DNA from 2 places in the Methylobacterium sp. 88A genome. Region 2 is predicted to be linked to the other one. Evidence: riboswitches for the same ligand, from Rfam matches in the RefSeq annotation. Region 2 holds a riboswitch; the other holds the start of a gene.
What was found. Region 2 has a riboswitch for fluoride ahead of A3OM_RS0113825 (voltage-gated chloride channel family protein). Riboswitches for the same ligand answer to the same signal wherever they lie in the genome.
Positions count from the first base shown of each region.

Region 1: another riboswitch for fluoride. It lies ahead of A3OM_RS0106520 (voltage-gated chloride channel family protein); the one in region 2 lies ahead of A3OM_RS0113825 (voltage-gated chloride channel family protein).

Region 1 is NZ_AQVT01000001.1:1,353,314-1,361,514, reverse strand. Features, by position in the region: gene A3OM_RS0106550 (hybrid sensor histidine kinase/response regulator) at 1-356, shown strand, start outside; gene A3OM_RS0106545 (HWE histidine kinase domain-containing protein) at 347-2,062, shown strand; gene A3OM_RS0106535 (2,3-bisphosphoglycerate-dependent phosphoglycerate mutase) at 2,486-3,139, opposite strand; gene A3OM_RS0106530 (hypothetical protein) at 3,156-3,761, opposite strand; fluoride riboswitch at 3,885-3,963, shown strand; gene A3OM_RS0106520 (voltage-gated chloride channel family protein) at 3,987-5,381, shown strand; gene A3OM_RS0106515 (DUF190 domain-containing protein) at 5,392-5,793, shown strand; partial or broken gene A3OM_RS23575 (Na+/H+ antiporter NhaA) at 5,930-6,568, shown strand; gene A3OM_RS0106505 (hypothetical protein) at 6,745-7,188, opposite strand; gene A3OM_RS0106500 (TetR/AcrR family transcriptional regulator) at 7,209-7,853, opposite strand; gene A3OM_RS0106495 (efflux RND transporter periplasmic adaptor subunit) at 8,088-8,201, shown strand, end outside.
Region 2 is NZ_AQVT01000001.1:2,861,470-2,869,670, forward strand. Features, by position in the region: gene A3OM_RS24005 (L,D-transpeptidase family protein) at 1-2,063, shown strand, start outside; gene A3OM_RS0113820 (DUF882 domain-containing protein) at 2,254-3,858, shown strand; fluoride riboswitch at 3,969-4,122, shown strand; gene A3OM_RS0113825 (voltage-gated chloride channel family protein) at 4,147-5,487, shown strand; gene A3OM_RS0113830 (hypothetical protein) at 5,525-5,779, opposite strand; gene A3OM_RS0113835 (ATP-binding protein) at 5,895-7,217, opposite strand; gene A3OM_RS0113840 (response regulator transcription factor) at 7,214-7,960, opposite strand; gene A3OM_RS0113845 (DUF2312 domain-containing protein) at 8,019-8,201, opposite strand, start outside.

The sequences.
Region 1 (8,201 bases), 1.5 Mb from region 2:
CGCAGCGGGACATGCTGGCTACTGTCCTGCGCAACTTCGTGAGCAACGCGGTCAAGTTCACCCTGCCGGGCGGCACCATCACGGTCGCCGGCCAGCGGACCGGGAGCGGCATTGAGATCACGGTCTCTGATACCGGTGTCGGTATGCCCGCCGGAAAGGTGGCCGACCTGTTCCGGCTCGACCGGCGCAGCACGACGAACGGGACGGCGGGCGAGCGCGGGAGCGGGTTGGGGCTTCTGCTGTGCCGCGACCTCGTGGAGCGCCAAGGCGGCGAATTGACCGTCGTGAGTTCTCCCGACCAGGGCACCACCTTCCGCTTCACCCTTCCGGAAGCGGCCGGCGCCCCATGTCCCTGACGACCCGCATCCTGCTCCTCGTGCTGCTTGCCCTCGCGCCCGCATTGGCGATCCAGGGCTACAACGAGCACGCCTTGCGCACCTCGCGCGACGAGGTCGTGCGCGCCGATACGATGGCGACGGCCCGGACCGTCGCCGAGGACCTTTCGCAGGTCGCGGAGTCGGCCCGCCAAGCCCTCAACTTCCTGGCTCAGGACCCGGCGGTCCGGGCGATGGAGCCCTCGGGCTGCACCGAGTACCTCCGCCGGGCCGTGCGCGACAATCCGCAATTCGCGGTGTTCGCGCTGACCCGGTCGGACGGGACCGTCGTGTGCAACAGCCTCGGGTCCGCGCCCGGCTCCTACGCCGTACCCGACCGGGTCTACCAGCGTCGCGCCGTCGCCGAGGGCACGTTCGTGATGGGGACCTATGCTCGCGGCAATGCCTCCCGCAGGGACTCGCTGCACTTCGCCCAAGCGCTGCCCGACGCGGAGGGGCGCACGGTCGGCGTGCTCGCCGTCGCCGTCGACCTCGGGTGGCTCGACGGTTACCTTAGGCGCAACCTGAGACTTCCCAGCACGTCCGTGACGGTGGCGGACCAGGAAGGCATCATCCTGGTTCGCTATCCCGACGGGACTGGTTGGGTCGGAAAACCGGTGCCGCCGGATCGACAGCGCATCGTGATGAGTCGTGGCGAGGGTGTCCGCGTCGACTTCGGCATCGACGGACGCGAACGCATCCTCGCCAATGCCAAGCCCGGCGGCGCGGCGTCTTCGGCCTGGGTGACGGTCGGCCGCGACCGGCAGATTGCCTTCGCGGACGTGGACGCCGCCACCCGCAGGGGCGTGGTGCTGATCGCGCTGGGTGCGGTTCTGGCCGTCGCCGCCGCGTTCCTGGCGGGGCGCGCCTTCATCCGGCGCCCCTTCGACCGCCTGCTCCGGACGGCATCGAAATGGCAGGCCGGAGACCTCGCCGCCCGGACCGGGTTGGACGGCGCCGACGAGTTCGGCCGCCTCGGCAGCAAGCTCGACGCGATGGCCGGAAGCCTTCAACGCAACGAGGCCGACCTTCGCGACGAGGTCCGCAACGGTCGCGCGATGCAGGAGCGTCAGGTGACGATGCTGCACGAGTTGAACCATCGCGTGAAGAACACCCTCGCCACGGTCCAGGCCCTGGCACGGCAATCGACGCGCGGCGGCGAGGCGCCAGGCGAGCGGCTTGAGGCGCGCATCCTCGCCCTGTCGAAGACCCACGACCTCCTGACGCGGGACGACTGGTCGGGCGCCCCCTTGCGGGCGGTGTTGGAGAACGAGCTCGGTCCCTACCGGGGTGGCGACGCGACCTTCGTCGTGGACGGACCCGATGTGGACCTGCCGCCGCGCCACGTCCTCTCCCTCGGGATGACGTTGCACGAGCTCGTCACCAACGCCGCCAAGCACGGAGCCCTCTCGGTGCCGGACGGCGAGATCCGCGTGACCTGGCGCGTGGTCAGGACCGAAGGCGGTGCGAGGCGATTGCGGCTGGACTGGGTTGAGGACGGGGGTCCGGCGTCGCCGCCGCCAACGAGGCGCGGTTTCGGCACCCGGCTCATCGCGGTGAGCATCGAGCGGGAGCTCGACGGAAAGCTCGCCCTCGACTTCGCGTCCGAAGGCTTGCGCTGCTCCGTCGACGTGCCGCTCCCGGCCCCGACGGTGGCCACTATGAGCCCGTTCACTCCGCTGCAGTAGGGTCGCGCGTGCGAGACGCCCGTGGCGCTCAGAGCAGGCCCATGGCGAGCCTATGCAGGAGGTCGTCGAGCCACGCCTTCTGATGGTTCCCCCTCAACGCCAGGCCGGGACGATGTCCGATGTCGGCCAGGAGCCCCCCAAGGCTCATGAGTAATCCCGCTTCCAGGGTGTTGTAACCACCGGGCCTTCTCTGGTCTGACCGCCCTCGAAGTAGAGACCTTCGGGATGATCGGACGTGAAGGTTCGTTGAAGGCGCGAGGCTGCCTTGCGCCGCTCTCAAAGCCAGCGTCAGCTTTTCTATCTTTTAAATCCTAAACCGGACGGGCAGAAATCCACCCGACCCGGCCGTGGAGCAGGCGGTCAGTACCCGACCCAATTTCGCCGCTCAAGGTAACGCGCGCTGGACCCGGAAGCAGTCGTCCGCTAGCCGATCAGCCAGCGCGAAACGATGGCCGTGTCGAGCCCGAACCCGTAGATCCGAATTGATCCGGTCGCGAGTTTGAGAGATTCGATCGCGTTCGGCCCTAATCCTTCGAGGGCCATCACCAGGGCCCGCAACGAGTTGCCGTGGGCGACGACCAGCGTCGGACCCCGCATCGTCGCCGGCTGGATATGCCTCAGGTAAAAGGGCACCACCCGGGCAACGGTGTCGCGGAGGCTCTCGCCCCCGGGCGGAGTACCCGCATAGGAGCGCCTCCAGCCCTCGATCCGTTCCGGCCCGAAACGCAGGGCGGCGGTCGCCTTGTCGAGCCCGCTCATGTCGCCGTAATCGCGCTCGTCCAGGGCTGCGGTGCGGTCGGGGACCAGCGCGGGCTGACCGAGGGCATCGAGCGCCAGGCGCGCGGTGTCGATGGCCCTCGACAGGGTCGAGGTGAATGCCGCGTCGAACCGGAAGCCCTCCCGTCCGAGGCGCGATCCGGCCGCCTCGGCTTCCCGTCGCTCCCTCTCGGTCAGGGGCGCGTCGATCATCCCCGTGAACAGGCCTTCGGCGTTCGCCCGGCTCTCGCCGTGCCTGACCAGAACCAGCTGTCGGATCGGTGGATGTTCGACCGAGGCGACCACGGAGGCTTGCGTCAATGTCTCGCTCGACCGCTTAGGATTGCATGATGGCAAGCGACGTGAAGTAGGCGCCGTAACCCAGCACCATGACGGCGGCGACACCGTCGAGGACGTAGGGCGTCACGTTCCGGTAGACCCCGGTCCCGCCAAGGACGAGCCCCGCTCCGACGACGACGGCCAGGCCGAGACCGACGCCGAGCGTTGCGGTCCCCGCGCCTTCGCGTAGCGTCACGCCGAGCCAGACCACGAGGATCTCCAACCCCTCGGCGACGAGGGCCCATGCCGCGACGCCGAGGCCCGCCGCGTTCAGGGGGCGGTTCCAGTGCCCATCCACCGACGCGGCCGCATCTCCCGCGCGCCGTTTCGAATACCCGTCGACGAACTCGTAGGCGAGGTAGAGGCCGAAGCCGAGAAGCAGGACCGCCGAGATCCAATCGATCACGTTCAGCGCCAGAAGGTAGGCCGCCGAGCGAAGGGCGACCGCGAGCGCGGCAACGGCGAGCGCGCCGACGACGGAGCCGGCAAGGATGCTCCGCCATCCGAACCGGTAGGCGCCGGTCAGCATCACCGAGGCGGCGATGAAGAGTTCGGTGAAGGTCACCTGGAAGGTGATCAGGGCACCGAGCCACGAGATGGTCATGAATGGGTCCCCGGGGTTGGCTCGCCCGCTCCTATCACCGCTGGCCGACCCGTTCGCGGATTTCGTGGCGCCCGACCTCCATCGATCCCCCGGGATTGACCGCCTTGAGGCAATCGCGAATAAGCCCAGCACGGTAATGGTGTCTGCCGGGCTTTGAGCCGAACCGCCGATCCCTGATGCGGCTGATGACTCCTACTTTTCGCGCTTTTGCGAACTGGAGGAGTCATGCGCGCGTCGTTCCGGAACCTTTTCCACGACCTCGATCTAGCCGGCTTCCTGCGGACACGCCGGTCGCACGCCATCTCGGTGGCGCGCTGGTCGGTCATCCTGTTGCCGATGGCCGTTGCCGTGGGCACCCTATGCGCCGCCTTCCTGTGGAGCCTCGACGCGGCCACCGAGGCGCGCTTCGACCATCCCTGGCTGCTGTTCCTGCTTCCCGTCGGCGGTTTCGCCGTGGGTCTTCTCTATCTTCTGTTCGGGAAGAGCGTGGAGGCCGGCAACAACCTCATCGTCGAGGAGATCCACGATCCGGACGGCGGCGTGCCGCTCCGGATGGCGCCGCTGATCTTTCTCGGCACCATCGTCACGCACCTGTTCGGTGGGTCGGCCGGGCGCGAGGGCACTGCGGTGCAGATGGGCGGAAGCCTCGCCAGCGGCTTTGGCAAGCTCTTCGGGGTGGATGCGGCCGGGGTCCGGGTCCTCCTGATGGCGGGCATCGCCGCCGGCTTCGGTGCGGTCTTCGGCACCCCCATCGCCGGTGCGGTGTTCGCGCTGGAGGTGCTCGCGGTCGGTCGCGTCGAGTATGCCGCCCTGGTACCCTGCCTCCTCGCCGCGGTGGTCGGCGACTGGACCTGCCAAGCCTGGGGCATCCACCACGGATTCTACCACGTCGACTTCCTCGCCGGCGGCGCGAAGGCCCTGACCGTCGATCCACTGCTTCTCGCCAAGGTCGCCGTCGCCGGCGTCGCGTTCGGCCTCGTCGGTTTGCTGTTCGCGGAGGCCAACCACCTCCTCGGCGGGTGGCTCAAGCGCTTGGTCCCGTACGGACCGCTTCGCCCGGTGATCGGCGGTCTGGCCGTGATCGGCCTCGTCTACGCCCTCGGGACGCGCGACTACCTCGGGCTCGGCGTCTCGGCGGCCGACCCCGGCGGGATGACCATCAACACCTTCTTCGGTCCGGACGTGCACCCCTGGAGCTGGGCCCTCAAGATCTTGTTCACGGTCGTGACCTTGAGCGCGGGGTTCAAGGGCGGCGAGGTCACCCCCCTGTTCTTCATCGGGGCCGCGCTCGGCAACGCCCTGGCCGGATTGCTCGGCGCGCCGGTGGACCTGTTCGCGGCGCTGGGGTTCGTCGCGGTCTTCGCGGGCGCCGCTAACACGCCGCTCGCCTGCACGCTGATGGGCATCGAGCTCTTCGGCGCGACGCACGGGGTCTACCTCGCGGTGGCCTGCTTCCTCGCGTACCTCTGCTCGGGCCACAACGGCATCTACCTGTCGCAGCGCATCGCCGTCCCGAAGGCGGCGACAGGCATCGCCGGCGGCGCGACCTTGCGCGAGGCGCGGTCGGGGCGCGCGCCGGCCGTCGGGCCCCGGCCCGCCCCCTCGTCCACCGTCCACTGAAGGAGCCGACATGAACGCTTCGCATCGCGTCGTCGCGACCGAGACCGGCATGATCCGGATCTACATGAGGCCCCGGGACCGGGCGGGCACCGGTCGGACCGGATGGTTTTCCGGCGGCAGGCCGCTCTATCGGGAGCTCGTCGCCCAGGCCAAGGCGGAGGGCCTCATGAACGCCGTCGCCCACCAGTCCCACCACGGCTACAGCAACCATGGGCCGATCCAGGACGATGGGGCCGAGTCGCTCAACCCCGAGCTGACCATGTGCGTCGAGCTGATCGGTACCCGCGAGCAGCTCGAAGGCTTCTGCGGCCGGCACGGTGCCCAACTCGCGAACAAGGTCATCGTCTACAAGCACCTTGAGCACTGGAGCGTCAGCCATGTCGGCGTCGGCGCGGCGGGGCGGGCTGCCTGACCTGGACCGTCCCGGGCCGTTCCAGGCATCGGAGCGCCGGATAGGCCAACGGATGCGATAGCCGGCCATGGGTGCGCGGTCCGACCTTCGGACCGGCAGGCTTCAGCGCTGGTCGGACCGCCAGCGCGGGAGACCTATGCCCTTGCCGCTTCGCCCGATCTCCGCCCTGCGTAACGTCCTCCAGGGGGAGGCATCCGACGGCCTGATCCTGATGGCGAGCGCCGCCCTGGCGCTCGCCATCGCGAACTCCGGCTGGTCGGACGCCCACTTCCCAGTCCTCAAGACATACGTCGGCGGCCTCAGCGTCCTGCACTGGGTCAACGATGGTCTGATGGCGGCGTTCTTCCTGCTCGTCGGCCTGGAGATCAAGCGGGAGGTCCTTGATGGGCGCCTGCTGACCTGGCCGGACCGAGTGCTGCCTGGCGTCCCGGCGCTTGGCGGCAGGGTCGCTCCGGCGCTGATCTACGTCGCGGTGAACCGGCACTCGCCCGAGACCCTGCGCGGCTGGGCGATCCCGACCGCGACCGACATTAACTTCGCCCTCGGGGTGCTGGCCCTGCTCGGATCGCGGGTGTCCGTGTCGCTCAAGATCTTCCTGACCGCGCTCGCCATCATCGACGACCTCGGGGCGGTACTCATCATCGCAGCCTTCTACACCGCGGACCTGTCGCTTCCGATGCTCGCCGGGGCGGCGGCCGTGTTCGCGGTCCTGTTCGGCATGAACAAGGCGGGGGTGAGCCGGCTGACGCCCTACCTCGTCCTCGGCGCCGTGCTGTCTTATCCCCCCCCCCTGCTGCATCCGGACCATCAAGCATGGCTGCCAATAAATTATTGAATACCGAATTTACCGGAAAATAAGTGCCCTATCGATTATAAAACTCGGATGTGTATTTTTGTGACCGTTCCCTATCGGATCTATTGTGGTGCGTGCCACTGCGTTTCGGGGGCGTTCTAGATACGGAGAACTTCGAGTTCCCGTCTGCAGGTCTCGCCGAAGTCGGCGAGGGGGTCCGCGTCCTTCCCCTGTCTGATCCTGTCCTGGATCTCGGCGAAGGTCAGGTTCGGCGAGGCATAGATGGCGACCACCTGTGAAAGCAGCCGCTCGGCCGCCTCGATCACCGGGCGCGTCGACCTCAGGCGCATGCGGCCGATGAGGGCGAACATGCCGACGACCACCTCCGGGCCCTCTGGGTCGTGGGTGATCGCGTCGGCCAGACACTTCGACGCCTCGGCGATGAACTCGTCGTAGAGCGCCTCGCGCTTCCCCGCCTCCTGCACCTGCCATTGCGCCTTGCGCGCGCCGTTCTGGGTCAGCCACGTCGTCACCAACGACGAGGCCGCGCCCACGAGGGAGCCGGCCAGGCCGGTGGCGGCCGTAAGGACCGCGATTTCCATGACGTCCTCCTGATCGAATCTCAGCGACCTTCGCCTGCGCGACCCACGACGAGGGTCCGTTCAAGCATGTCGAGGTGGGCGTCGAAGTAGGCGGCCATATCCATGGGGTAGGCATCCCCGAACTGCGTGCGCCAGATCGAGGCGGACACGGCCGCTGCCATCATCAGGTTCGGGAACTCGCTAGCGGCGACAGGCCGGAATTCGCCGCGTTCCACACCGTAGGCGAGGACGGCGGCCAACCGGGCGTTCACCGGCCCGATGACCTCGTCGTGCCACCGCACAGCCAGTTCCGGAAAGCGTGTCCCGTCGGCTAGCAGCAGCCGGAGCAACTCCCGGCCGCGTCGGTCATGGACCAGGGCGTCGTAGACGAACCGGAAGTAGGCCCGGAGGATCTCCATCGCCGGGCCCTTCGGATTGGTCGCCAAGCTGGCGAGTAGGTCGAGGGTGGGCTGCACCATTTCCTTGAAGGTGGCGACGAAAAGATCCTCCTTGCTCGGGAAGTAGAGGTAGACCGTGCCCTTCGTGATCCCGGCGCGCAGGGCCACGTCGTCGACCCGCGTCCCGGCGAAGCCCTTTAGGGCGAACTCCTCGAACGCCGCCTCCAGGATCTCGCCCGGTCGCGCTTCCTTGCGTCTTTGCCTGGGTCCGACCGCCACCTTGCTCATTGCATTCCTTGTTGACTGACTGGTTAGTTATTAGTAGATCATGGGCATCCCGGCAAGCGCGTCGCCGTCATGGCCGTATCGCCGCCCCGGGAAAACCTTTTCGCCCCATCCCGGGGCACCGGAATGGCCGTCGCCCCCTCCTCAGGTTCGACGGCCAAGAAGGAGCGGCTGCTCCGCCCCCTCGCAGCCGCTCCTTCGCCTCCCATCCACGCGGGTGACACGGAGCCCGATCCCATGATGACCCGCCTGACGCTTGTTTCGGTCGCGCTGCTCGCCGCCGCCGATGCGGTTGCGGCCGACGGTCGGCCTACGACCGAGGCGGTCTCCGTGAAGACGGTCACCGCGATC
Region 2 (8,201 bases):
CCTCCGTCGCACTGGCTGCCCTGATGGCGGGTTGTGTCGGCTACGCGGTAAAGGCCGAACCCCGGCTCGATCCGGCTCCATCCGTGGTGCAGAGCGCTGCCGCGCCATCGGTCTCGTCCGAGCAGGGGCAAGGCGACAGGGTGGCGACCGGGGCGATCTCCGCGCCGGTATCGCCCTCCCCCGACCCGGCCAAACCCGCCGCAGCGGGAGAGGCCGTTCAAACGCCAGCGAGCCCGCCCGAGACGGGCAAGGCGGAGACCTCGAACGCCGAGGCCGGCTCCGAACCCGCTGGCGCCGTGGCTGCCGCACCGGTGCCGACCGATCCGATGGGGGCGGCCCTCGCCGCCCGCCTCGCCGATCCGGCCCCTCTCCTCGCACGCCTGAGCACCAAGGACCGGGAGGCGATGCAGGCCTTCTACGGGCTCGGTGCCTTCAAGCCGGTCTGGGTGGTCGATGGCGCCTTCACCCCCGCCGCCAAGGCCGCCGCGTCCCGCCTTTCCCTCGCAGCCGAGGACGGCCTCAACGTCCAGGCCTATCCGGTGCCGGTCATCGGCACGCAGGGACTGACCGAGGCCCAGACCGCCGAGATCGAGCTGAAACTCTCGGCCGCCATCGTACTCTACGCCAAGGACGCACGCGGCGCGCGCATCAACCTGTCCGCCATATCCCGCCTGATCACGCCCACTCTCGACATTCCCAGCGCGGATGCCGTCCTGGCGCGCGTGGCCAGCGCCGGTCCGCAAGCCGGTACCGTGCTGCAGGGCTACAACCCGGCGCAGGCCGGCTACCTCGCTCTGAAGGCGCGGCTCGCCAGCCTGCGCAATCTCCATAGCGCGCCCATGGCGGCATCGCCCGTCACAATTCCCGCCGGGCCGGTGCTCAAGGTCGGCATGAACGATCCCCGCGTCCCCGCGCTACGCCGCCATTTCGGCTTGCCGACCCGGACCGCCGGCACCCTCGACGCCGCCTCCGGCGAGCCGCATGCGTTCGATGCGAACGTGTCCGCCGCCGTGGCGAAGTTCCAGCGCGGTCGCGGCCTGCCGATCACCGGCACGCTCACGCCGCAGACCGTCGCCGCCCTGGGCCGGGCCGAGTCATCCTCGCGCGTCGGCGACGAGGAGGCGACCGTCCTCGTCAACATGGAGCGCTGGCGCTGGCTGCCGAGCGACCTCGGTCGTGACTACGTCCTGGTCAACATCCCCGAATTCCGCCTGCGGGTGGTCCGCAACGGCACGCAGCGCGACGAGACCCGGGTCATCGTCGGCAAGGCCGAGACGCCGACGCCGGTCTTCTCCGGGATGATGGAATACGCCGTCATCAACCCGTCCTGGAACGTGCCGCCCTCGATCCTCAAGAACGAGTTCCTGCCCGCCCTGGCCCGCGACCCGAACTACGCGGCCCGTCGCGGCTACGAGGTTGTCTATCGCAACGGCAACATCTCGGTGCGCCAGCCGCCGGGCGAGCGGAATGCGCTCGGGTTCATCAAGTTCCTCTTCCCCAACAACCATGCCGTCTACCTGCATGACACGCCCAACCGTTCGCTGTTTTCCGCTTCTCAGCGGGCGATGAGCCATGGCTGCGTGCGCGTGGACGATCCCTTCCGGTTCGCCGATTCGGTCCTGCCCGAAGCGTGGTCGAGCGAGCGGTTGAAGAAGCTCATCGGCAAGGGCGAGCGCACCATCCGCCTGCCAGAGAAGCTGCCGGTGCATCTCGCCTATTTCACCCTCGATGCGGACGAGCGCGGATCCCTACGCACGTTTTCGGATCTCTACGGTCACGATGCGCGCATGAAGATCGCCCTCGGTCTCGCACCGGGCAGCCTGCTCGTCGCCAAGGCGCCGGTGAAAGCGCCGGCCAAGGTCGCGGCGCGGCCTTCGACGTCGGCGCCGGGCGCGGCCGGGGCTTCGCCGGAGGTTCGCCGCGCCGCATCGCACCCCGCCCCTTCCGGCGCCAATCCCGTGCGGGCGGTCAGGGCACCGGCGGCCAGATCCGCCGAAGTGGCCCCTGTCGATCCGTGGGGACCGGTACCGGCCCCTGCCCCGGTCTCCCGCGGCTGGTGGTAACGAGCCACCGGTGTCGTTGCGCGAATGTCACGCGGCGAGGAATGTGCGCCGCCGCTCTTGTCGATGCTGAATCATGGCGGCGGGCCGGCACGATTTCGCCACGGTTCAAACCTAGCCGTTGTGTCGACCGGCGAATGGCTGAGGATCCGAGAACCTTTCGTTTACGGTTTTCGGTAACCTTGCGTTCACCATGATCCACGCGCCAACGCGTGGTCTGGCAGAGGTGAGGACGATCGTGGGCATTCCGCTGCGTGAAGAGGCCCAGCCGGCCGACCGATCCACCCAGCCGATCTCTCGCCTTCGGGGCTATCTCCGCGACGCCTTCTCCCATCCCCGCCTGCGCCGTTCGATCGTCGCTGCGTCGGGCATCGCCCTGGCGCTCGGCGCGGGCACGCGAGGGACGCAGGATGCGATCGCCAACGGCGATACCCGCACTCTCTCGATCTACCATACCCATACGAAGGAGAGCGCCACGATCACGTTCAAGCGTGACGGGCGCTACGACCGGGCGGCGTTGGAACAGCTCAACTGGATGCTGCGCGACTGGCGCTTGGACGAGCCCACCAAGATGGATCCCCGCCTGTTCGACACGGTGTGGGAGGCCTACCGGTCTGTGGGCTCGCAGGAGCCGATCACCGTGGTCTCGGCCTATCGGTCACCGGGTACCAACGCCATGCTGCGCCGCCGGTCGCGTGCGGTGGCCGAGTTCAGCCAGCACATGCTCGGCAAGGCAATGGATTTCTACCTGCCGGATGTCTCCATCGACCAGCTGCGCGCCGTCGGCATGCGGATGCAGCGCGGCGGTGTCGGCTGGTATCCCCATGCCGGCTCGCCCTTCGTCCATCTCGACGTCGGCTCCGTCCGCTCATGGCCGCGCATGAGCCACGACCAGCTGGCGCGCCTGTTTCCCGACGGCAAGACCGTGCACCTGCCCACCGACAACCGGCCCCTGCCGGGCTACGAGCTTGCCCGCGCGGAGGTGCTCGCCCGTGGCGGCACCGTGCTCGGCGTGACCCAGGTCGCGACGGTGGAGGAGGATGACGGCCCGAGCATCAAGGGCTTCTTCGCCAGCCTCTTCGGTGGCGGCTCCAAGACCCCCGCGCCGCCGCCCGAAGCTCCGGCCCGCGCCCGGGCAAAGCCCACCGTTCTCGTGGCCAGTGCCGATCCGGACGACCAGTCGGGCACCCGCGAGGCCCTGGCCTATGCCGCCCCGGCCGCCTCCGATGCCCTCAAGGGCGCTCTCCTGCGCCGTGACGGACGCGATGCCCAGAGCCTCCTGACCCAGGACGTCTCCGAGATTCGGGACGTCTCCAAGATTCAGGACATCTCCAAGCCGGCGATCCCCGCCGAGGCGGAAGCGAGTTCGATCGACGTGCCGCTGCCGCCGCGCCGGCCATCGGAATTCGCCGCCGTCTCCGCCGCACTCACCATGCCCCTGCCGCCGCCGCGTCCCGCCATTCAGGTGGCGAGCCTCGCGCCCACCGGGATGGCCGCGCCGCCGCCCGTCACCGCGGCGCCCACCCGTTTCGCCCGGCCCGTCGCCGCGGATGCCGATGCCCGCACGCAACTGCGCGCCCTGTTCGAGGTGGCCGCCGCGGAGACCGCGCCGGCCAGCCGCGCCTCTCCCGTTCACGTCGCCCCGGCCCGCGCCCGCGCCGATGCCGCGCCGGCCGGCTTCGTCGCCCAGGCGGAGAGCGGCGTACGCAGCCGTTTCTCCGGACGTAGCCCAGGCGACGACCTCACCGCCGCGCGCTTCACCGGCTCGTCCACCCGCGCGGTGGCTGCCGGGCGCTGACCCTCGCTAACCTGATGGCCTCCGACTTGGGTCGGGGCCGACGCCCGGGCGGCGGCGATGGGGTGCGCAGAGGGCGGAACAGGCTTGACGCGTTGCCCGCCACGGGACACGAAGTCTGCGGCAATGGATTCTGCCGGGCGTGAAGAGTGCCTCACACAACTCCCGATCACGGTCGGTTCTCCCTCGGAGTACGACGGCGCAGCGGGAGTTCGGTGAGAGAGACTCAGCCGAACCGCCATAAGGGCTGATGATTCCTACCCTTTTGCCACGCAGCAAGACGGTGGAACCATGCCTGCCTCCTTCAAGAACCGGATCGCCGATCTGAAGCGCGCCACGATGGTCCGCGTGGCCTGGGCGATCGCGTTCGCCCGCTGGGCGGTGATCCTCGTGCCGATGGCGGTCGTGGTGGGCTCCCTCTGCGCGGCCTTTCTCTGGTGCCTGGACGTCGCCACGAGCGCCCGGTTCACGCATCCCTGGCTGCTGTTCCTGCTGCCTGTGGGGGGCTTTGCCATCGGCCTGCTCTACCACCGCGTCGGGCGCGGCGTGGAGGGCGGCAACAACCTCGTGGTCGATCAGATCCACGAGCCCGGTGGCGGCGTTCCCCTGCGCATGGCGCCGCTGATCGTCCTCGGGACCGTCGTGACCCATCTCTTCGGCGGGTCCGCCGGCCGGGAAGGCACGGCGGTGCAACTCGGCGCCAGCCTCGCCAGCGCCATCGGGCGCCTGGCCAGGCTCGATCCGGCGGGCACGCGCATCGTGCTGATGGCGGGCGTGGCGGCAGGGTTCGGGGCGGTGTTCGGCACCCCCATCGCCGGGGCCGTCTTCGCCCTCGAAGTCCTGGCCATCGGCCGGGTGGAATATGCCGCTCTGATCCCCAGCCTGCTCGCGGCCGTCATCGGCGACTGGGCCTGCCAGGCCTGGGGCATCCACCATTCGCTGTTCCGCATCGCCTATCTGGCGCATGCGACCGGCCCCATCGCCCTCGATCCGATTCTACTGGCGAAAGTCGCCGTCGCGGGTGTCGCCTTCGGGCTCGCGGCTCTCGTCTTCGCCGAGGCCAACCACATCCTCGGCGGGTGGTTGAAGCGCCTGATTCCCTACGCGCCCCTGCGCCCGGTCCTCGGCGGCCTGGCGGTGATCGGCCTCGTCTACGCGGTCGGCACCCGTGACTATCTCGGCCTCGGCGTCACCGCGCCGGATGCGGGAGGCTTGAGCATCGCGAGCTTCTTCGGCCCGGAGGTCCATCCCTGGTCCTGGGCCTGGAAGATACTCTTCACCGTCGTCACCCTGGCTTCGGGCTTCAAGGGCGGCGAGGTGACGCCGCTGTTCTTCATCGGCGCCGCCCTCGGCAATGCCCTTGGCGGAGTGATGGGGGCGCCCCTCGACCTGATGGCGGCGCTGGGCTTCGTGGCGGTTTTCGCGGGCGCCGCCAACACGCCGCTCGCCTGCACGCTGATGGGGATCGAGCTGTTCGGGGCCACGCACGGCGTCGCCATGGCGGTCGCGTGCTTTGCCGCCTATGCCTGTTCGGGCCATCACGGCATCTACCTGTCGCAGCGCATCGCCGTCTCGAAGGGCGGCGCCGTCGAGCCCGGCTCCACCCTGCGCGAGGCGCGCACCCGGCGTTGAAGCGGCGGGAGGCGGCCTCGCACCTCCCGCCCGATCGTCACTTCTTGTCGTGGCTGTGGCCGTGGGCGTGGCCATCCTTGTCGGAATGCAGCGGCTTCCCGTCACGTCCGACCTCCTTGGATTCCTGAACGCGCGGGTCGTCGCGATGGGCCGGGCCGCCCGACACGGTCCCGGTGTTCGGGACCGAGACGGAGGGGTTGCTGGCATTGCCGTGCCCGTCGATGGCCAGGGCCGGAACCGCGAGGCCGAAGAGGATGCCGGTGGCGGCGAGGCTGCGTGCAAAGCGTGTCATGGTCGGTGTCTCCGTGGTTGCGCGGCTGCTCCGCCGCGTCGATCCAGGAGATGGAAAAACCGTTTGACGCCCGCGCGCCGCCTTCGTGACGAAGTGTGTCAGGCGTGCCCTGGACCTACACGCGCGGCAGGATCAGCTCGGCCCGCAACCCGCCCTCGGCCCGGTTGGTCAGGGTGAGATTGCCGCCCTCGGCCTGGATCGCGCGCCGGGCGATGGTGAGGCCCAGACCGGTACCGCCGGTATGGCGATTGCGCGAGGCCTCCAGGCGCGTGAACGGCGCGAACGCGCTCTCCACCTCCTCTGGCGCAATACCGGGGCCGTCATCCTCGATCCTCAGGACGACCGCGTCCTCGCCGACTTCCAGGATCATGGCGGCTCGTTCGCCATAGCGCACGGCATTGTCGACGAGGTTCTCCAGGGCCCGCCTCAGGGCGACGGGTCGAACCTCCGACAGTGCCCTGCCGGGCCCGTCATACGTGACGGGCCGGCCGGCATCGGCGGCGGCATTGGCGACGCTCATCGCGAGACTCGCCACGTTGGTGATCCGGCGTGGCTCCGGGTCCGTATCGCCGCGCAGATAAGCCAGCGTCGAGTCGATCATGGCCTGCATCTCGTCGAGGTCGCCGGACATGGCCTGTCCCTCCTTGGCGTCGGCCAGGCGCTCGATGCGCAGGCGCAGCCGGGCGATGGGCGTGCGCAGATCGTGGGAGACGGCCGCGAGTGCCTGAGTCCGCTCGGAGACCAGTCCGTGAATGCGGTGCTGCATGGCATTGAGCGCGCGGGCGATTCCGCGCGTTTCGTCCGGGCCGGCCTCGGGCACGGCGACCACGGGGCCGTTGCCGATCGCTTCCGTGGCTCGGGTGAGGCTGCGCAAGGGCTTCGCGATCCGATGCACCAGCAGTACGGCGGCGAGGCCGACGAGGATCGCCACCGCCGTCGAGACGAAAGCCCAGGCTCCCAGGCGGGCGAGGTTCGGAGCATGGGCGGAACGGAAGGTCAGCGTGCCGCCATCGGGCAGCGAGAGCGCCCCGCTCAGATCCTGCGCGTGCAGCGCATCCTCCCCCTCCCCCATGGCGAGGACGAGTCCGGGGCCGAGGCTCGGCTGGAGGGCGAGGATGCGGGACCTGAGCGACCAGAGGATGGGATCGTCACGCTCCCGCGGGCGGATCGGCGGGGCCTTCGACCACCCGATCTCGAAATGTGGCGAGGACAGTGCCCTCGCCTCCGTGTCGCGCTCCATCACCGGCCGCCGGATCAGGCCTTCCCGCGCCAGAGCCAGCTGAGTGCCGAGCTGCTGCGCGAAGGCCTCGTCGGCGGCCGCGACCGCCGATTGGCGATAGAGCAGCAATGCCCCGGCATGGACGACGACGATGGCCACGAGCAGTACGGCCATGGTGCGCGCCTCGAGGCTGCGCACGAAGGCGAGCAGGCGCCTCACCTCCGTTCGACCGTCGCGCTGAAGATGTAGCCTGAGCCACGGACCGTCTTGATGATCGCGGTGTGGCCGTCCGGCGGCTCCAGCTTTCGCCGAAGTCGGCTCACCAGGGTGTCGACGCTGCGGTCCGAGGGCGAGCCGAGGCGGGCGCGGGACAGTTCCAGGATCTGCTCGCGGCCGAGGACGCGGTTCGGATGGTCGAGGAACACCAGGAGCAGGTCGTATTCCGCCCCGGACAGGTCGACGCCCGCGCCCTCGGGGTCGCGGAGCGAGCGGCTGCGCAGGTCGAGACGCCAGCCGTCGAAGGCCACGCTCTCGCTGCGGGACGCATCCGGCGCGGTCGCGGCGATGGCGGAGCGCCGGAGAACCGCGCGGATCCGGGCGAGCAGTTCCGGCCGTCCGAACGGCTTGGCCACGTAATCGTCCGCCCCGAATTCGAGGCCGAGCACGCGATCCGCCTCCTCGTTGCGGGCGCTGACCATGATGACCGGAACCGTGCTCTTCGCGCGCAGGCTCCGCAGGAGATCGATGCCGGAGGCGCCGGGCAGCATCACGTCGAGGAGGACGAGATCGATGCCGCCCTCCGGCAGGAGCCGCCACATCTCCCCGCCGTTGCGGCAACCGGTGACGCGGTAGCCGTTTTCCCGCAGCAGGCGGGTGACGAGCATCCGCATGCCGTCGTCATCCTCCACGAGGAGGATGTGTGCCGTGCCGGCAAGCGAGGGCGTGTCGAGGAGCTGAGGCATCGTCGTTATTGCCCTGCCCTATGTGCGAAAGGTTGGGCCGGCACGCCGCGATGTCGGCCTACACCATGCCGAGGGCCTGCATGTAGAGCTCCAGGATCGCCTCTTCCTCCTGGCGCTCGGCATGGTCCTTCTTGCGCAGGGAGATGATCTTGCGCAGGGCCTTCACGTCGAAGCCGGTGCCCTTGGCCTCGGCATAGACGTCCTTGATGTCGCCGGCGAGGCCGGCCTTCTCCTCCTCCAG